2 regions of the Bartonella sp. HY328 genome follow, and region 2 is predicted to be linked to the other one. Evidence: predicted binding sites of a transcription regulator. Region 2 holds the regulator's gene; the other holds the start of a gene.
The links. Region 2 encodes HrcA, which represses chaperone genes, less so after heat shock. Its sites were predicted from a motif close to GTTAGCACTCNCNNNNNGNGAGTGCTAAC; they were not measured.
Positions count from the first base shown of each region.

Region 1: a site for HrcA is predicted at 3,198-3,226, ahead of groES (co-chaperone GroES). Genes of this name have one in related genera too.

Region 1 is NZ_CP104883.1:812,801-823,747, reverse strand. Features, by position in the region: gene N5852_RS03360 (LysE/ArgO family amino acid transporter) at 1-522, opposite strand, end outside; gene aroB (3-dehydroquinate synthase) at 1,025-2,137, opposite strand; gene N5852_RS03350 (DUF2293 domain-containing protein) at 2,388-2,690, shown strand; gene groES (co-chaperone GroES) at 3,287-3,583, shown strand; gene groL (chaperonin GroEL) at 3,660-5,303, shown strand; gene N5852_RS03335 (OmpW/AlkL family protein) at 5,975-6,715, opposite strand; gene N5852_RS03330 (GNAT family N-acetyltransferase) at 7,068-7,583, shown strand; gene modD (ModD protein) at 7,715-8,563, shown strand; gene modB (molybdate ABC transporter permease subunit) at 8,589-9,290, opposite strand; gene modA (molybdate ABC transporter substrate-binding protein) at 9,295-10,026, opposite strand; gene N5852_RS03310 (ABC transporter ATP-binding protein) at 10,092-10,947, shown strand, end outside.
Region 2 is NZ_CP104883.1:549,014-559,960, reverse strand. Features, by position in the region: gene N5852_RS02275 (hypothetical protein) at 1-300, opposite strand, end outside; gene hemW (radical SAM family heme chaperone HemW) at 336-1,481, opposite strand; gene N5852_RS02265 (non-canonical purine NTP pyrophosphatase) at 1,481-2,125, opposite strand; gene rph (ribonuclease PH) at 2,143-2,865, opposite strand; gene hrcA (heat-inducible transcriptional repressor HrcA) at 3,250-4,320, shown strand; gene N5852_RS02250 (ArsR/SmtB family transcription factor) at 4,463-5,113, opposite strand; gene N5852_RS02245 (DUF2938 domain-containing protein) at 5,293-5,793, shown strand; gene N5852_RS02240 (ImuA family protein) at 5,986-6,840, shown strand; gene N5852_RS02235 (Y-family DNA polymerase) at 6,740-8,308, shown strand; gene N5852_RS02230 (error-prone DNA polymerase) at 8,328-10,947, shown strand, end outside.

The DNA of each region.
Region 1 (10,947 bases), 260 kb from region 2:
ATTGTTAAAAATTGGCCGTAAAAAACGAGCGCCAAACCCGAGACCAAAAAAGAATAAAAATGAACCTATCACCGCACCAAGCCCAAATAAATATTGATGAGGGGCAAATTGGGTGGAGACAGTGCCAAGCAAAACCACTGTATCAAGATAAACATGCGGGTTAAGCCATGTTAAAGCAAGGCAGGTTAAAACAGCACTTGCAAGGGATATTTTTTGCGTGCTGCCAAGTTCCATATTTCCATTAGCTCTGTAGGCTGCAATTGCACTTTTGCTACCATACCACAGCAAAAATAAACCACCACCCCACCGCATTAACGGTTCAATCCAAGGTAGGCTTTGTAAAACGACGTGAAAGCCAGTTACACCAAAGGCAATCAATAAAGCATCGGATAAGGCGCAGGTTAAGCATAAAATAAAAACATATTCGCGCTTTAATCCTTGCTTCAAAATAAAGGCATTTTGCGCACCAATCACTACTAAAAAACTCAGCCCATTTGCGAGGCCATAAAAAAATGCGTCCATCAAATGCCTTTAGGGAAAGTTTTAACTCTAAGCCCTAACCTTATATCTTTTTGCCATCAACTTAAAAAATTCAATAAAAACAATAAATTGCATGATACAAAGAGGTTATGGTGTCCACGAAGGGATTCGAACCCCCGACCCCAGGATTCATACCACTACGATTTTCATCGCCATAGATGGATCATCTATGTTTGTGGTCTGGACTGTCCCTTCACCATTGGTAAACATTACATTTAACCTTTAGGTGCTGCCCGTCCAGTCTCTACACCTTCTTTCAATAATTGTTAGCTTGCGCTAAAACATTGAAAGCTTGGCTCGGGATTGGCACATTGTTGGACAAATCGCAACAATAAAGCTTTCCCCGAATTTGAGCAGATCCGTTGCAGGGTTTCCCAGCTGCAACGCCCAATTTTTAGGAATCCTGTGCTCTATCCTACTGAGCTACGTGGACATTGATGCCTTTCTCTTAACCAATAACGATTGAAGGATCAACTAGCGATTGTTAAATTTTGGCAAGTTTTTCTTGTAAAAAGGCTAAAACATCAGAAGTTGCGATATTTTTTGCCACAAAAGACTGGCCAAGCCCCCGCGTGAGGATAAATGTTAAGGCGCCACGTTCAACTTTTTTATCTTGTGCGATAAAGCCCATTAAGGTTTCTGCATCAGGCAAGCCGCCTGCCACATCACCAAGATCTGTCGGTAGGCCCACTTCTTTTAAATGCGCACGCACGCGTAAAGCCACTTCCGGCGCACAAAGATTTAATTTTGCTGAAAATTCATAGGCAAGTACCATGCCAATCGCCACTCCTTCACCGTGAACAAGTCGGCTACTATCATAATGGGTAGCAGTTTCTAAAGCATGGCCAAATGTATGGCCTAAATTAAGTAAAGCACGCTCCCCCGACTCGCGTTCGTCACGGGCAACAACATCGGCCTTTGATTGGCATGAACGGGCAATTGCACTAACCCGCTCGCTGCCACCTGCAAAAACGCCTTGCCAATTTTTTTCCAACCATTCAAAAAAATCCGGTTGGTTAATAAGCCCATATTTAACAACCTCGGCATATCCAGCCCGAAATTCGCGTTTGCTTAATGTGTCAAGCACCTCGGTGTCAGCAAGCACGAGTTCTGGCTGATAAAAAACGCCAACCAAGTTTTTTCCATGTGCTGTATTAATGCCAGTTTTACCGCCAACTGAAGAATCAACTTGCGCCAAAAGCGAGGTTGGCACTTGGATAAAGCCCATGCCACGGCGAACGATGCCAGCAGCAAAACCAGTTAAATCACCAACAACGCCGCCGCCAAGCGCCAAAACCATATCGCCGCGCTCTAATTTGGCGTCAAGAATATCACTGACAACTTTTTGTAAAACAGGAAAGGATTTTGATTTTTCTCCCGCATCAACAATGATGGATGTATTATCAATACCAGCTTGCTTTAAACTATCCTCCACCGTTTTAAGATGGATTTTTGCAACATTGCTATCAGTTACAATGGCTGTTCTTACGCCTTTAAACCGTGACGAGATTAGCTCACCGCATGAATTAATAAGATTAGAGCCAATTAAAATATCATAGCTACGTTCGCCCAAATTAACTCTAACCGTCTTGCTCATTTGTTAACTCCAACTGTCTAATCTATTTATGCGATCTTAAAACAATTCTCATACCGTGGGAAGTTTAAGATTATATTGTTTTTGTTTATTTGGTTATAAAAAGTTCAACTGAAATTTAATTTACATTTTTTTGCCAAAATAATCTTATAGATAAATGAATAAAGTATTTTCACAAAATATAGCCACTTTACGTTTAAAGTCGTTTCAAGCCCCATAAAATGATTAAATTTTTTGCACTTAATAGAATAAAATGACAACCAAAAGAAACCAAAGCAAAAGCAAAATTTTAAATGAGCTTTTTCCAGCTATTCCTTTTATTGATGCGGAAGCGATCAAAGAAGCGGTAAACGCCCCGCATTTACGCAAGTTTCCGCCATCAATCGCTATTTGGTTGGCTGCCATTGCCTATATCCGCCATAATTATACAGATTATGATCAATTACGCGATGAAGGCTATGACCGTGATAGCGCGATGCATTTTGTACGCGATAACATTAATGAAACTTTGACAATATGGCGTTCAACCCGTTATTTGGAAGATGATGAGACTTAAGGACCACAACCCAGCCAACTTGCAAGTAGCTTCCTTAACCTCTTCCCAATAGGCGCATGTCCTTAACCGTTTCGTAGCCTGCTTCACCCGAACGCAGCGGCATATATTGTATTAAAGTTGGTTTTTGCAATTGAAACAAAAACTGCAAGGGCCAAGTTTTTTCTTTCCACGCCGTTTAGATGGGACAATGTTCAAAAATAAGCTATTAGTCTTTTAATTTGTCATATTACCATGTCATTTCCATGATATATGTCATTTTAAAGGGATAGAAATTGGAAAATGCGTTGCAAAATATCTTTTAATAGCAACATTTTAAAAGCGATCTAGGCGCATTTTAAACAAGTTAGAGATCGATTTCTTTTCAACTTATAAATGTCGTAATTCACGCGCACATTAAAGCTAATTTCAAACAGCTGATAAAAGTAATAAATATTTTTTTAAAAAAATAAAAAATATTTTTCTTCATTCCTTGACAAATGACTATTCAATTTTTATCTCTATTGCAGCGTTAGCACTCTCAAACATTGAGTGCTAACAACAAAGGCGTAAAGCCTGTTCAATTATTTAAGTTAACATTTTTACTAAGGGTAAAAACCATGGCTACACCAAATTTCCGCCCGCTCCACGACCGTGTTGTGGTTCGCCGCGTTGAATCAGAAGAAAAGACTGCTGGTGGTATCATCATTCCTGATAGCGCCAAAGAAAAGCCTCAAGAAGGTGAAGTTGTTGCTGTTGGACCAGGCGCACGTGATGAAAACGGCAAGGTTGCTGCTCTCGACGTTAAAGCTGGCGATCGCGTTCTTTTCGGCAAATGGTCTGGCACTGAAGTCAAGCTTGGTGGCGAAGACCTTTTGATCATGAAAGAATCCGACATTATGGGTATTCTCGGCTAATCCATTAGCTTTTGAGCCTATACCTATTCGCCTAATTTTAAAAATTTGGGAAATTTCCCTAAAAGGAGTTAAATAAATGGCTGCTAAAGAAGTCAAATTTGGCCGTGAAGCACGTGAGCGCATGTTGCGCGGTGTTGATATCCTTGCCAACGCTGTTAAAGTAACACTAGGTCCAAAAGGCCGTAATGTTGTTATTGAAAAGTCATTTGGTGCACCACGCATCACTAAAGATGGCGTTTCAGTTGCTAAAGAAATCGAACTTGAAGATAAGTTCGAAAATATGGGCGCACAAATGGTGCGTGAAGTTGCTTCTAAAACCAACGATATCGCTGGTGATGGTACAACAACTGCAACTGTTCTTGCACAAGCTATCGTTCAAGAAGGCGCAAAAGCTGTTGCTGCCGGCATGAACCCAATGGATGTAAAGCGCGGTATTGATGCAGCAGTTGCTGAAGTTGTTGGTGTATTGCTTAAAAAAGCAAAAAAAATCAACACATCTGATGAAGTTGCTCAAGTTGGTACAATTTCAGCAAATGGTGAAGCAGAAATCGGTAAGATGATTGCTGAAGCCATGCAAAAAGTTGGCAATGAAGGCGTTATCACTGTTGAAGAAGCTAAAACTGCTGAAACAGAGCTTGAAGTTGTTGAAGGTATGCAGTTCGACCGCGGTTACCTTTCACCATATTTCGTCACCAATGCTGAAAAGATGGTGGCAGATCTTGATGATCCTTACATCCTTATCCATGAAAAGAAGCTTTCAAACTTGCAAGCTCTTCTTCCTGTTCTTGAAGCTATCGTTCAGACCGGTAAGCCACTTCTCATCATCGCTGAAGATGTAGAAGGTGAAGCATTGGCAACTCTCGTTGTTAACAAGCTTCGCGGTGGTTTGAAAATCGCGGCTGTTAAGGCTCCTGGCTTTGGCGATCGTCGTAAGGCAATGCTTGAAGATATCGCTGTTCTTACAGCAGGTCAGGTTATTTCTGAAGATATCGGCATTAAGCTTGAAAACGTAACTCTTGACATGCTTGGCCGTGCGAAGAAAGTTGCTATCACTAAAGAAACCACCACAATCGTTGATGGTGCTGGTGAAAAAGCTGAAATCAATGCACGCGTTAGCCAGATTAAGGCTCAGATCGAAGAAACAACTTCTGATTATGACCGTGAAAAACTTCAAGAACGTCTTGCTAAGCTTGCTGGTGGCGTTGCAGTTATCCGCGTTGGCGGTGCAACTGAAGTTGAAGTTAAGGAAAAGAAAGACCGCGTTGACGATGCATTGAATGCAACTCGCGCCGCTGTTGAAGAAGGTATTGTTCCTGGTGGTGGTACTGCACTTCTTCGCGCTGCTAACGGCATCACCGTTAAGGGTATCAATGCTGACCAAGATGCTGGTATCAACCTTGTTCGTCGCGCTCTACAAGCTCCTGCTCGTCAGATCGCAACCAATGCTGGTGATGAAGCTTCAATCGTTGTTGGCAAGATCCTTGAAAACAGCGCTGACACATTTGGCTACAACACTGCAACTGGCGAATATGGTGATCTTATCGCTCTTGGTATTGTTGATCCAGTTAAGGTTGTTCGCTCTGCCTTACAAAACGCAGCATCAGTTGCTGGTCTTCTTGTAACCACTGAAGCCATGATTGCAGAACTTCCTAAGAAAGAATCTGCAATGCCTGCAATGCCAGGTGGCGGCATGGGTGGTATGGGCGGTATGGACTTCTAATAGTCCTAACCTCTATCAGATACAGAAAAGCGGCTCATCGAGCCGCTTTTTTTATGCATCTATTTTTGGTTAAATTACGTTGGCACAATCAATTTTTAAAAACAAATAACTATTGATTATAAAGCCACTCTTGTTCCTTGCTAAAGTTTTAAATTCGTCGTGGAAATGACTTATTCCTTTGCGTATTAGCATAAGTCAACTAACCTAAAATATGAATATTTTTGGTAGTAACAGCCCACAAACGCTATACTAAGACGCGCAATTGTGACTTATGGCACGCATGTCATTGCTATCATGTTTAACTAAACTTGGTTCAGCTTAAAAATAAGCGAAGACAATAATTTGCAAACATTTACCTGCAGAACAAGGGCTTTATGAAGCATAATTATAGATAATGGTAAATTCAAACTACTAGTATAAGACTTTAAGCCTAACGCTATGATTATTAATGTGGCTTTAATTGGTTATCGCCATATAGCAGTCTTAATAATAGAGATTCTTTAGCTTTTAAAAAGCCAAAGGGAGTGTTTAAAAAAACACTCCCTTTAAGCAGTTTGATGACCAGCCCCCGCAATTCATCAAACTCTGGCCAAATGTGATAAGGTAATAGAAGCGCCAACACAATCAAAATAGGTCTTAACCATGTTAGCTAAACTTCTATTGCCCATAAATTAGAAGCGGTAGGTAATACCTGCACCAATTAACCAAGGATCAAGCTTAGCTTTACCGCTAATATGTGGATCCATACCAAGTGCACTAGCAGTTGCTGGATTGAGGCGGCCGCTCCAATCTGGACGCAAATAAAGTTTCTTCACATCCAAGTTTAAACCCCAATGCTTATCAAGCATATAGTCGAAACCAACTTGCAATGCTGCGCCCCAAGTATTTTTAACATTAAAGTCATCAAGACCAATGCCAGCATCATTTGCATATGCTTTTTCTTTATAGAAGAAAGTATAGTTCACACCAGCACCGACATAAGGCTTAAAGTTGCCAAAATTGGTGAAGTGATATTGCAATGTAAGTGTTGGAGGCAAAATCCAAGTTTTACCAAGACGACCCGCACCAGCTTGCGACAATGAGCGGCGGCTATCAACTTTTGAATAAGTTGTACCAAGAATAAGCTCTGCAGCTAAATTGTCGGTGAAGTAATAGGTAATATCGAGCTCAGGAACAACTGTATTTGAGAACCCAAGACCTGAATCTGGAATCTGACTAACATGACCCTTATTCTGTGGAATAACGCCTAAAGCGCGTACACGAATTTGCCATGGGCTTGAAGCCTCTTGCACAACAGGAGTCGCTTCATATTGTGTAGGCTGTTGATTTACAACATCGGCAGCAGATGCCGAGTTAGAAAAAGCCGTTGCAGCTGCGATGGCCAGAACACTAGCACCAATCCACTTTTTCATTTTTCTCTCCGTAAAAGTGCAACTAATATAATTGATCAATGCACCCTTTATGCCCCCAATTCATTGATTGAAATCAAATTATTCAAAAACTTAAGGTTATCATCGCTGGATATTGCTCTTTGTGTCATACTTGCAACATATTCGTTCTGTCTTATTATTTGAAAATTTTTATAAATTTTATTTTTTAATAGCTATTTTCAATTTTTTGTCTAATAATGTGGTATTGAATATTTACTCTAGCTTTCATTGGGAAATTCTTTGGTTGATTTTATGAACTTTAACCGACGATGATTTGATTTTGCCTCTAAGGGCATCGCTTTGTTGTGTTCATAATATATCAGTGGAATTTTAAATGACATTTGTAGAGTTAATCTATGCGGCGGAAGATGCCGCGCATAATGCTATCATCGAAAATTTGAATGAAGAGGCTTTTGGACCATCGCGTTTTACGCGGGCAGCCCACTTGATACGCGAATCTGGTGGGCATGATCGTTCGCTTTCTTTTGTTGCGTTAAAAAATAATGAAGTAGTAGGCACCATAAGGCAAACACCAATTTATATTGGGCAGGATTTAAGTCTCCTCTTGGGGCCAATCGTTATTTCTCCAAAACTTAAAAGTGCAGGCATCGGCAAACATTTGATGAACATTGCCATTGAAGCTGCGCGAGCTGCTGAATTTAGATCGATCCTATTAGTTGGTGATGAGCCCTATTACGGCCGTTTTGGATTTAAAAAAATACCCAATGGACATATTCATATGCCAGCGCCGGTTAATCCTGACCGATTACTGGGGCTAGAGCTTATTCCCCATAGCCTTAAAGGCGTCAAAGGAATAGTCCGCCACAAAAACTGCCTGAATTTGCGATAAATAGCTGGAGAGTGTTATGCTCCGTTAAAAGATGGGGTGATTTATACTCTAACTATGGATATGGTTTTTCTTTTTCGGTAATTAATATTTGCAGTATAAATACGTTAATAGCCAATAATTAGAGGCCCAAAATGATTTGCCTAAATGATAATATGCTTTTATCCATGCTTGATGATGATTGTCCCTATGGCGATATTACAACCAATGGTTTGGGTTTAACTAAAGTTAATGCTGAAATTACGATGACCGCCCGAACGGATATGACGTTATGCGGTGTTGAAGAAGCGGCGCGCTTATTTCATTTAAAACATATTAATATAACCCAGTTTTTTAAAAGCGGTGATGCTTTAAATGCTGGCGATGTCATTTTGAGCGGAACGGGGAAAGCGGGCGCAATTCACGAAGTTTATAAGGTAGCACAAACCTTTATGGAAATTTTATCTGGCATAGCCAGCGCAACTGCAAATATCGTTAAAGAAGCAAAAGCCGGTAATTCAGATTGTCATGTAACTTGTACGCGCAAACATATGCCGGGCGTTAAGAAAGCGGCATTGAAAGCCATTAATAGCGCAGGAGCAAGTCCCCACCGTTTAGGGCTTTCGGATTTCGTTCTTATTTTTGCAGAACATCGCAATCTTTTTGCGCCCGATATCAGCCTTGAAAACTATATTATGAACTTACGCAATGCGGCACCTGAGCGTAAAATTGCCATTGAAAGTAATAATGTTGCCGAAGCACTGGAATTTGCAAAAGCTGGCGCAGATATTATCCAGATGGATAAGGTAAGTCTTGAAGATATTGCTCAATTAAAAACTGCCTTTTTAACTTTTAAAAATCCGCCACTGCTTTCTGCTGCTGGCGGCATAAATGCGCAAAATGCGAAAAGTTTTGCACAGGCAGGAGCCGACATTCTTGTAACCTCACAGCCTTATTATGCAGCGCCAAAAGATGTGAAAGTAGCAATTCATAAAGCCTTATAAAATATTGGGAAACATAATATTAAATTTAATGTTTTTGCAAATCATTGCGTGTGAAAATGCGCATTAATATAAATATCAGTATGGAAATAACTGCAAGTAGAAGCGACAATGCCAAGGCGCGATCATAGTCGGTATTGAAAACGGCGTTATAAATTTCTAATGATATGGTATTGGTACGGCCTAAAATATTACCACCAAGCATAAGGGTAATGCCAACTTCTCCCATAGCGCGGGCGGTTGCAAGGATGAGGCCTGCGATAAATGCGCCTTTTATATTAGGTAAAATCACCAAGAAAAATGTGGTCAAGCGGCCATGTCCAAGCGTGTAGGATGCTTCGCATAGGCTTTTTGGTAGATTTCGGATTGCAGCCTCAACCGGTTTTACAACCAATGGCAGACCAGCAATGACGGAAGCTAAGATCACCGCTTCAATCGAAAAAATTAAATTGATAGAAAATACATTGTTTAAAAATTTGCCGATATAACCATTGCGACCCAGCAATAAAAGAAGAAAAAAACCAAGAGCCATTGGCGGAAAAATAAGGGGGAGCGTGATGATAATATCAAGCAATGTGCGCCCAAACCACTTTTTTTGCGCTAATGCCCAGCCAAGGAGCGCCCCTAAAATAAGGTGACAAAAAAAAGTGGCCACAACGACGCGCAAGGTTAAAATTACCGATTGAATGACGCTTGGATCGGCAATTTCGTTGATTAGATTAAGTAGCAATATCTTAAAGCCCGTATCGTTTTAAAATAGATTGGGCAACTTGAGTTTTTAAAAACGACGAGAACTCTTTAACTGCCTTTGTTTCTGCATGGTCTTTGGTTACTGCGCAGCTTATCTTGATTGGTGTATAAAGCTTTTGGTCAACTTCAATAAAGCCGCCAATTTTATCACCAGCGCCTAATGCATCGGTAGCATTGATAAAACCTACATCAACATCACCGCTTACAATATAGCTGGTAACTTGTGGCACACTGGCAACAGGCAGGATTTTATCATCTACTTGCTTATCAAGCTTAGAGTTTTGTAAAAATTCACGTGCTGCCATACCATAAATTGCACTTTTTTGATCTGCAACGCCAATTTTTGTTATGTCGGCTGCTACAATATCCTTAGTATCTTCAATTTTAAGCCCCTTGCGGAAAGCCAAAACTAATTTGCCATCACCAAGCGGTAGCATTTTTGAAAACTCAACATTCTTGGCGGCTTTTAATACGCTTTCATCGCCACAAGCCAATGCAACATCTTTATTTTCCGATGCTTGCGTAATAATCTGCCCCATATGCCCATAAACTTGGTCCAATTTTATGCCACTTTGCTGCTGAAATTGGGCTACAAGTTCAGTTATTGGCTTGCGAAAGCCACCGGCTGAAGCGATAATGGCATTATCTGCAAGCGCAGCGCTGCCAAAGCCGATGATTGTCGTCATTGCAATAATAGAGGTCAAAAATTTACGCATATTAATTTCCTTCATTCGTATTTTAGCTCTATAACATCATCAAATATCGTTGTATAGTTAAACCTATGAACGCTTTTAAAAAATATATTGATATTAGTCTAGTCAAGCCGCTGATGGGTGCCGAAGGCGCATTTGACCTTAATGTGGATATTGCCATTTTTGAGCGACAATTTGTTGCTTTATGTGGGCCATCAGGAGCAGGAAAAACCAGCCTTTTACGGCTGATTGCCGGCTTGGATAAACCGCAGATTGGCCAGATTGACGCCCAAGATGATATTTGGTTTTCAAGTCAGCGGCAGATTAATAAGCGGGTACAAAATCGCCATATTGGCTTTGTTTTTCAAGACTATGCCTTGTTTCCCAATATGAGCGTACAAAAAAACCTTTATTACGCCATTAAGGAAAAGCATAAAAAGAAAATTGCCTTAGATTATCTAGCCTTAGTGGGCTTGGAAAATTTGGCCAACATGTATCCAGCACAATTATCAGGTGGGCAACAACAACGCCTTGCACTTATTCGCGCCTTAGCCAGCAAACCAAAACTCTTATTGCTTGACGAGCCTTTATCGGCGCTTGATCCACAAATGCGTTTATTTTTACAAGGTGAAATACGCCGCTTACATGATTTATTTGAAACGACAACCATTATGATTAGCCATGACAAACAAGATATTATTGCAATGGCTGATCGCATTGTGGAATTAAATGCCGGAAAAATTGTCACGGATAAAAATTTAAAGGATTATCGCCAAAACAAGCTGCATAATAAGCTGGAAATGATAGGTGAAATTTTAAGCCTTGCTGATGAAGATGGATTTGTTATCGTTAAAATATTAGGGCAAACTATCAAACAAAAAATTGATAATTTGCCCCAAGGCTTTAAAAAAGGTGATGTGGTTCAACTGTGCTGTGATCAATTAA
Region 2 (10,947 bases):
ACCTAAATTAAATGTCACCCCACAATTTATTATTTTTCCAACATCACCGACATCATTCCAGCATTGATATCTAGCATAGCTATTTGGAATTATTTCGTAATTTTGTGAAACGCGCCAATCGTTCCATAAGCGTTTAATGCCAGCGTAACTACCCTCAAGAATTAAAAAACATATTGCTAACGCAGTAAAAAGCGTCCAAAAAGACAATACTAATATAATGATCCAATTCGTTCCGTATTTTAACCTAATTTTCTTTTTAGGTAATTCTATATCAACGCTATTATCTTTTATTTCACTCATTGGCTTATCACCCTTATTTAGATTTCTAAAATCGTTTAAGCGGCAAGTTTTCCAATAATATGATCAAGCAAAATGCGCCCCTTTTCGCTAGCGCGTAAGCGGCTATTGCCAATCATTTCAATAAGGCCATATTCTTGTAATTCAGCCATCACCTTATTATCAAGCGGCTTTCCGCGCAAGGATTCAAGCGAGTAAATATCCAGCCCTTCATAAAGGCGAAGCCCCATAAGCAGCATTTCATCGGCTTGATTATCTTTGGTTAAATATTCTTCCTCAATAATACCGTGGCCTTTTTCTTCAACCAAATCGCACCATTTTTCTGGCAATTTTTCGGTTATTGTAACGGTACGCTTATCACCTTCAATAAAACGACCATGCGCACCAGGGCCAATGCCTAAATATTGCTGATAGCGCCAATAAAGTAAATTATGCTGCGATTCAGCCCCCGGCACCGCATGATTAGATATTTCATAAGCGGGCAAACCACGCTTGGCCGTGATATTTTGGGTAATGTCATAAAGCAATGCTGCATCTTCAGGCTCTGGCAGTTTTAACTTTCCTGCTTCATAAAGGCGCTGAAAGGCGGTGCCTTCTTCAATAGTTAATTGATAAAGCGATAAATGATCAGCAGCAAGGTCAATTGCTTGATTTAACTCCCTCTCCCATGATTGCGGTGTTTGATTGGGGCGTGCATAGATAAGGTCAAAAGACAGGCGCGGAAAAATATCACGCGCAAGGCCAATTGCATAAATGGCTTGTTTAACATCATGAATACGGCCAAGACGTTTTAGCTCTACATCATCAAGCGCTTGCACACCAAGCGATAAACGGTTAACCCCAGCGCTTTTATAAGCACGGAAACGATCTGCCTCGACACTTGATGGATTGGCTTCCATGGTAATTTCTGCGCCACCTTCAATTGTCCAATGGCGGGCAATTTCATTTAATAAATGGGCAACGGTTTGCGGTTCCATTAAGGATGGCGTGCCACCACCAAGAAAAATACTGGTGATGGTTTTATGACCAATACGCTCGCGTAATGTTGCCATTTCACGCGAAAAAGCCGCACGAAAGCGCGGCTCATCAATACCGCGCATTCGTACATGGCTATTAAAATCGCAATAGGGGCATTTGGCCGCACAAAACGGCCAATGGATATAAATGCCAAAAGGCTCAAGCATTAATCTTCCAGCATATTTTCGGCAAAAAGTTTAAAGGCACGGGCACGGTGTGACAGCGCTTCACTATCACCTTTTTTCCAACCATGTTTTTGGGTGGCCGACATTTCACCAAAAGTGGTATCAAAACCTTCGGGCTGAAAAATTGGATCATAGCCAAAACCTTGATCACCACGCGGTGGCCAAACAATTATGCCTTCAATTTCCCCACGGAAATATTCGGCATGACCATCAGGCCAAGCAAGGCAAAGCACACTCACAAAGCGGCCATGACGTTGCTCATCACGCACTGCGCCTTTTTTATGCAAGGCAGTTTCCACCTTTTGCATAGCATGAGCAAAATCACGGCTACCATCGGCTTGAATAGCCCAATCAGCCGTATAGACACCTGGCTCTTTATTAAGGCTATCAACTTCTAAACCAGAATCATCTGACAAGGCTGGCAAGCCAGTCGCTTTGGCGGCAGCAAATGCTTTGATATAGGCATTTTGCTCAAAAGTGGTGCCCGTCTCAACAGGCTCAGGTAAACCAAGCTCTCCGGCTGATTTGGTATGAAAGCCAAATGGACCAATAAGCTCGGCAATTTCCTTTACCTTGCCAGCATTATGAGTGGCAACAATAATATCTTTTGTATCTAATGTACGCATTTTTAAGCCACACATTTTTAAACTTTAGCAATTGCCTGTTTTTGCAATTCAACCAATTGGTTGATGCCATTACGGGCAAGCTTTAAAAGACTGTCGAACTGGTCTTGTGAGAAAGGCTCACCTTCAGCAGTGCCTTGAATTTCAACAATACCGCCCTTACCAGTCATCACAAAATTGGCGTCTGTTCCAGCGGTTGAATCTTCATTATAATCAAGATCAATCATTGGCTCGCCGCCAATAATGCCACAGCTAATTGCTGCAACATGATCTTTCAATACGCGCTCGACGCGAACGATCTGGCGTTTTTCCATCAAAGCAAAGCAATCATAAAGTGCGATGAAGCCACCGGTAATAGCAGCGGTACGAGTGCCGCCATCAGCCTGCAATACATCGCAATCAACGGTAATTTGCATTTCACCCAAGGCTTGCAAATCAACAACAGCGCGCAATGAGCGGCCAATAAGACGCTGAATTTCAAGTGTGCGACCACCTTGCTTACCTGATGACGCTTCACGGCGCATGCGGTCGTTGGTTGAACGTGGCAACATGCCATATTCAGCTGTTATCCAACCTTTACCCGTATTACGCATCCAACCAGGAACGCGCTCTTCCAAGCTTGCCGTACATAAAACATGAGTATCGCCAAATTTAACCAAACATGAGCCTTCAGCGTGTTTATTGACCCCCCGTTCAAAAGAAATTGGTCGCATTTGATCATTGGAACGGTTGGAATGACGCATGGAAAAGGCCTTTCTAATTTTATGCCATGAAAGATATTGAAAGATGCAATTCTTAAGAACTTGATCTATCAACGGGCACGGGGACAATATAAGATGTAGCTGCTTTCATAAAATACCAAAAGCAGATTTTCACGTTTAAACTATTAGACTTTGAAATTAAATAAACAAATGCGTATTTTGATTTTTTTTTCATTTTTTGTTATGATTTGACTATATTGGTGTGGACAATTGTAATCGTTTGCTTTGCTTTTTATAAATACATGGCCCTATCAATAATTTATAATTATTGATCCTATTTTTTTAAATAGCTATATATAAAGCAATATATTTATGCGCTGTTTTAACCGTGCTTAAAGCGAACAAAAAGGTTTTGGGTTTAATATCATGTCATCGGTTTTTGATACAATGGGATTGGGTGAAATGGATGAGCGCTCTCGCGAGATTTTTCGCCGCATTGTTGAAAGCTATTTAACCGATGGAGAGCCGGTAGGCTCACGTAATTTATCTCGCAATTTAACCTCGTCCTTATCGCCAGCTACTATTCGCAATGTCATGAGCGATTTGGAACAATCAGGCCTTATTTATGCACCGCATATTTCCGCCGGTCGCATGCCAACTGAGCTTGGCTTACGTTTTTTTGTTGATGCTTTTATGGAAGTTGGTGATTTACCAGCCAATGAACGCAAACATATTGAAGAGCAAGTGCATGCTGCAGGTTCCAGCCAGTCGGTTGAACAATTTTTAACCGAGGCAAGCCAAGTGCTTTCTGGTTTATCGCGCGGCGCGGGGCTTGTTTTAGCAACTAAATCCGATGGATCATTAAAGCATATTGAATTTGTGCGCCTTGATCCGCGCCGCGCTTTAGTTGTACTGGTTAATCAAAATGGCGAGGTTGAAAACCGTATCGTAGAATTGCCAGAAGGCGTTACCCATTCACAATTAGCGGAAGCCAGTAATTACCTTAATGCCCACATTAAGGGACGAAGCTTAAACGAAGTGCGTGATGATATTGCCCGTGAACGTGATGAAACACGTGCCAATCTCGATACGCTTTCCCAGCAATTGGTCGATAATGGCCTTGCAGTTTGGGGCGGCGTCAGTGCTGATATGCCAGCGCGCCTTATTGTGCGCGGCCGCGCAAATTTATTAGAAGATATTCACGCCAAGGAAGATATTGAGCGTTTACGCAATTTGTTTGATGATTTGGAAACCCGCGATGGCATGGTGCAATTGCTTGACCTTGCCGAGGAAGCATCGGGCGTGCGTATTTTTATCGGCTCTGAAAATAAATTATTTTCCCTATCAGGTTCATCGGTGGTGGTTGCTCCTTTTCGTGATAGCAATGAAAAGGTCATTGGTGCTTTAGGCGTTATTGGCCCAACACGCCTTAATTATGCGCGCATTGTGCCGATGGTTGATTATACCGCGCAACTTGTCTCACGCTTATTGCGTTAAGTTCATTCTTCAATTTAGGTCTAAAATTTTAATTCTTTATTGAGTATTCATTGTTTTTAAGCATAAAAAATTTATCTTCGATTTGATCACCAAATCATTAATTGCACTTAACAAGAAACATTCAATAATTTTATGAGATATTTTATCCTATGGGTAAGCCTGCTGCTTTCCATTCGGGAAATCCAGCAGCTAAACGCTTCGCCTTATATCCCTTAGAATTGAGCATACGCACTGCCTCAGTCGATAAAACACAATAAGGCCCACGACAATAAGCGACAATATAACTCTTAAGCGGTAATTCTGATAAGCGTTGTCCTAGTTCAGCCGTTGGAATATTGATCGCGCCAACCAAATGGCCGCTTGTATATTCTTCATGTGAGCGCACATCCAAAACCACGATGCTTTGATCATGCATATCAGCCAATAATTGTTCAATCGAAACAGCTTCTAACTTAGAAAGTTTACTGATACTATCATTGATAACTTGCTGCATAGCCACTTGCTGGAACTCAACATAATCACGTAGAGACAATAAAAGGCCATTTATTGGTCCATCGCCCAAACGGTAATGAATATTTTTACCCTCGCGACGGGTTTTAACAAAACCAGCTCGACGCAAATGTTGTAAATGCTGCGATGCATTGGCAATAGACAAATGGCAAAGCTCTGCCAAAACCTCAACGGAACGTTCTGCTTGAGCAATATGGTTCAATAAACTTAAACGATGGCTATGCCCTAAAGTTTTTGCAATATCAGCCATTTTTTCCATATATATAAGCTCAATTTTCGTCATGATAAATTCTTCATTTAAACAATAAAAAAATTATATAAATTCTTGTTTGCCTCTGTCACACAATTTTTGAAAAACCAAACAATACACCTTTAGCACTCTATATAATATTTTATTGACATTGTCATTACCATAAATTAATCATTCAATATATTGATTGAATGATTAAGGGGGCAATATTTATGAATGACTTTGATTTATTTTTTTCAATCATAATTATTGGCATCGGTGCAACATTGATTATGGATTTATGGGCATTATTTTTAAAAAAAATATTTGCTATTTCATCTCTTGATTATCGTTTAGTTGGCCGCTTAATTGGTCATATGCGCCACGGCCAATTAAGCCACAATAATATTTTAAAAAGCCAACCGATCGCGGGCGAAAAAATATTAGGATGGTTTTCTCATTATCTTATAGGCATTATTTTTGCAGCAATTTTAATCTATTTTACTGGTAAAAACTGGCTACAACACCCAAGCCTTTGGCCTGCTTTAGTCATGGGCTTGATAAGTACAGTCATGCCTTTTTTTATCATGCAACCAGCATTTGGTTTTGGCTTTGCAGCCAATAAAACCCCGCAACCTTTTATAGCTCGTGTTAAAAGTTTAAATGCGCATTTATCATTTGGCTTAGGTCTTTATATTGCAGCTTTAATATTTCTACCTCTATATCTACATTAAAAATATCAAACAGATAACCCCGCTAAATAGAAAAATGAAATATGGTTTTTTAATTATTATATCATAGATTTAACTCTTAATTTTTCTGATGCACTCATTACCATAAAATGGCCATCACATTTGCATTCTTGACTCTTTTTGCTTTATCCAGCATAAGGAACAAAACAAGAACATATTAAATGTGAGTCGAGCATGGATCAAGCTAATTTAAACAAATTGCGTCAGCAAATTGCCAAAATGGAAGGCCGTCCAGCTGCGCAGATTTTATCAAATAATCAAATAGACCATTTCCATAAAGCGGATGCAAATTATAATCATCAAAGCCTAAATAATGTTGAATTTACCCATTTTTGTTTAGGTTTAAGTGAAGCAGATGAGATTATAAAGCCAATTTTGCGTGGATCATTACATGAAATTGTCCCTGCCCCATCTCATTGGCAAGCCGCTTATGGTTTTGTGTTAGCTTTAATTTTACGTGCCAATAAAGGTCCAAGCTTACAACCGCTGATCTGGATTGAAGATGATGGCATTTTGTTTGAATATGGTGGTTTAAATCCCTATGGCATTATTGCTATGGGGCTTGACCCTTCGCAATTAATCCTTATCCGCTGCGCCCATTTAACCGATGTTTTAAAAGCTGGTGATGACGCACTACAATTAAAAAATATTAGCGGTGTTGTTTTAAGCCTATCAGATAGTTGCAAAGCATTGGATTTTACCACCAGCCGTCGTCTGCATCTTGCCAGTGAAAAAAACAATATTCCAGCTTTCATGCTTATGGCCAAAAACGCCCCCAAAACCAGCAGTGCTTTTACACGTTGGCGCATAGCAAGTGGCCAATCAATCTCATCGGGAGCAATGGCACCCGGTGCGCCTTTTTTTGATGTTGAACTTATTCGTAACCGCTCTGGCGGCATTGGCCATTGGTCTATGGAATGGAACTTTCATGACAAAACCTTTAGTGAACCGACTTTATCTCGCCCTTTATTTTCCATACCTACCAACCAATCGGATCACGCGTTCAAGGCAAAAAAACACGCCAGTTAAGAGTGAAAACAATGCCTTGGCTTTAATTAGCCGTCAGGCATCGGGGCTAGTTATCACCGCCATTAACCGGCAGGCAGCAGCAAAAGGACTTTATATTGGCCAAAGCATGAGCGAAGCTAAAGCCATTTTTCCAGAGTTTGAAGTACAAATGAGCGAGCCGCATAAGGATAATGCTTGTTTAAAATGGCTGGCCGAAGCGGCAGAGCGTTTTACGCCGCTTATTGCCTATAATCTTCCCTTTGGTTTAATGCTCGATATTACTGGTTGCGATCATCTTTTTGGTGGCGCAAAAAATATGCTTGATAGAATTATAGAATTTTATCAAAATTTGGGGTTTGAAACCAAAGCCGCTATCACGACGACACCCCATGCTGCACGTATTTTTGCGCGTTTTGGCAAGGGTGGAATTATTGAAAAGCAAAATTTAGCTCCTACACTTGATATAATGCCACTTAAAGCCTTAGAGCTTGAGGAGGCAATTTATCATGACTTGACCAAGGCTGGCTTTAAAACAATTGGTGCAATACGCAATTTAAAACCCGCTGCATTAAATGCCCGATTTGGCGCAGTACCAGTTACTAAATTACAATTACTCTATGGGCAAAAACATCACCCCATTTCACCCATTACGCCTAAACCTTTATGCTATAAAATTGGTCGCCTTAATGATCCCGTGATGAACGAAGATCAGATGATTGTCGTATTAGAACCGCTAGCACAAGATTTTTGTAAAAAATTGCGTGATCGCGGTGAAGGTGCAAAACTTATCCATATTGCATTTTTCAGAGTTGATGGTGCACGGCAAATCATTGCCATTGAAACAAGTAAGCCCTTAAATGAAGCGGCGCAATTGATGCGGCTAATTAAAGAACGACTTACATCTTTGGCAACGCCACTGGATATTGGTTATGGTTTTGATGCTTTTGCTTTTGCAGCTCTTGAATGTGAAAAAATTATTGCAGTGGAGCAAAATCTATTTGTAAAATCCCAAGATAATAGTGAAATTACTAGCTTTATTGACAGACTTTCAACTCGTTTAGGCCATAATCAGGTTTTACGTCTTGAGCTTCACCAAAGCCATATCCCCGAAAAAGCCTTTGCATGGCAACCTGCGCTTTATGCCGGCAAGGTAAAAACAGATCATTTTGATGAGGCAATGTTTTTTGCCCAAAATCAAGAGGCCGCAGAACGCCCCTGCCGCATTTTTGTGCCGCCGCAACCGATTGATGTCGTGGCTGCCGTTCCCGATAGCCCACCTGCCTCTTTTCGTTGGCGGCGTGTTTTACACCGTATCCGCCTTGCTGAAGGGCCGGAGCGTATTGGTGCAGAATGGTGGAAAAATTCTGCACCCACCCGTGATTATTATCGGGTGGAAGATGAAATTGGCCGGCGTTTTTGGATTTTTCGCTATGGACTTTACAGCGAAAAATCTTCGCCAAAATGGTTTTTGCATGGCCTATTTGCTTAAAAATTCAAGGTAGCCCAAAATGGTTGCAATTTTTGAAATGGTCACACGCAGCAATTATTCATTTTTGCAAGGCGCATCCCACCCCCATGAGCTGATTGAGGAAGCTGCAAAGCTTGGATATAGCGGCATTGGCCTTGCCGATATTAATAGTCTTGCCGGAATTATTCGTGGCTTGACCGCAGCACGCAAAATACAGCAAGAAAATCCAGATTTTCGCTATTTTGTCGGCTGCCGCTTGCAATTTACCGATAATATGCCGGATTTAATTGTTTATCCGCGTGACCGTGCAGCCTATGGCCAGCTTTGCCGCTTATTAAGTGAAGGAAAAATGCGCTCACAAATCAAAGGGCAGTGCCATATTAGCTGGGCAGATTTTTGCTTTCGCGCGCGGTTTTTCCAAATTATTACGATTGCACCAGCAACCATTCCCACTATTAAAGAGATTGAAACTTTAAAAAGCCAATTATTGCTAATTGTCAATGCTGCACCAAGGCAAGTTTGGCTTGCTCTTGATATGGCCTATATGGGCAGCGATCAAAGGCGGGCGGCTAAATTACTGACCCTTAGCCAACAGGTAAATATTCCGCTCATTGCCACGACAGATATTCTTTATCATCGTAGCGAGCGCAGACCATTGCAAGATGTTCTTACCGCAATTTGCTTACATACAAGTCTTGATGAAGCTGGCTATCAGCTTGCTAAAAATGCTGAAAGACATATGAAGCCGATAATCGAATTGCAGCGAATTTACCGCAATTATGCTGATAGTCTTTTAGCGCAACAAGACTTTGTTACGCCCATTCATTTTTCACTCGATGAAATTTCCTATAGCTATCCTGATGAGCCAGTGCCACAAGGCAAAGATCCGCAAAACTATTTAAGCGATCTTACTTGGCAAGGCGCAAATGAGCGTTATAAAAATGCAATTCCAGATAAAATTACTGCCATTATTCAAAAAGAACTTACTTTAATTGATGAACTTAATTACGCACCTTATTTTTTAACTGTTTATGATATTGTTTCTTTTGCAAAAAAACAGGGCATTTTATGCCAAGGGCGCGGATCGGCGGCCAATTCTGCCATCTGCTATTGCCTTGGTATCACCAATGTTAATCCCAATGAAATAGATCTCTTGTTTGAGCGTTTTATTTCAAAAGCACGCGATGAACCTCCCGATATTGATGTTGATTTTGAGCATGAGCGGCGTGAAGAAGTGATGCAATATATTTACCGCCGTTATGGTTTAGAAAAAGCAGCCATAGTTGCAACTGTTATTAGCTATCGCGCACGAAGTGCAATTAGAGACGTGTGTAAAGTTCTAAGCCTTGGTGAAGATATATCCAATGCTATTGCCGGTACGATATGGGGATCTCATGGCGGAGAGGCCAAAGGCGAGCATATACAAAAAGCTGGTCTTGATCCTGATAATCCGCGTATTTACCTTGCCTTACAACTTGTTGGTGAGCTGATTGGGTTTCCGCGCCATTTATCGCAGCATGTTGGTGGCTTTGTTTTATCTCGTGAACGCCTTGATGAAATTGTACCCATTGGCCCTGCCGCTATGGAAAATCGCACTTTTATTGAATGGGATAAGGATGATATTGACGAAATTAAACTGATGAAAGTAGATGTTTTGTCTCTTGGTATGCTAACCATGATCCGTAAGGCTTTTATATCGTTAAAGCAGTTTTACCACATCAATCATGGTCTTTACACTTTACCAGCCAATGATGAACAAACATATGCCATGCTACAAAAAGGCGACTCCATCGGCGTCTTTCAGGTAGAAAGCCGCGCGCAAATAAATATGTTGCCACGTCTTAGGCCACAAAATTTTTATGATTTGGTTATTCAAGTTGCCATCGTCCGACCTGGCCCCATTCAGGGCGACATGGTGCATCCTTATTTACGCCGCCGCAATGGGCAAGAGCAAGTTTCCTTCCCGTCCCCCGATCCGGCTTTTGGCCCAAAGGACGAATTAAAACAAGTATTAAATAAAACTCTTGGGGTTCCGCTTTTTCAAGAGCAGGCGATGCGTATTGCTATTGATGCGGCTGGATTTTCCCCTGATGAAGCCAATGATTTACGCCGCGCCATGGCAACCTTTCGCCGCACGGGTAAATTAAGCAGTCTTGGCGGCAAGATGATTGGCGGCATGGTAAAGCGTGGCTATGATATTGGTTTTGCTCAAAACTGCTTTAAACAAATTGAAGGCTTTGGCGAATATGGCTTTCCCGAAAGTCATGCAGCAAGCTTTGCCCATCTTGTTTACGTTTCGGCATTTTTAAAATGCCATTATCCTGACGTCTTTGCCTGCGCTTTATTAAATTCGCAGCCGATGGGATTTTATGCACCAGCGCAAATTATCCGCGATGCAAGAGAGCATGGTGTGATGATTAAGCCGATTGATATCAATCTTTCCTTTTGGGATAATCATTTGGAAAAAAAGGACGCAAAACAATCCCAGCAATGTTTTTTTCCCGTACGTTTAGGCTTTCGGCAAATTAACGGATTTTCACGACAATGGGCAGAAATCATTGCAAAAAACCGGCAAGAAAACGGTGACTTTCATTCCATTGAAGAAATGCATCACCGTCTTGCTCTGCCACGGCGCGCCTATAATCTTTTAGCCGATGCCG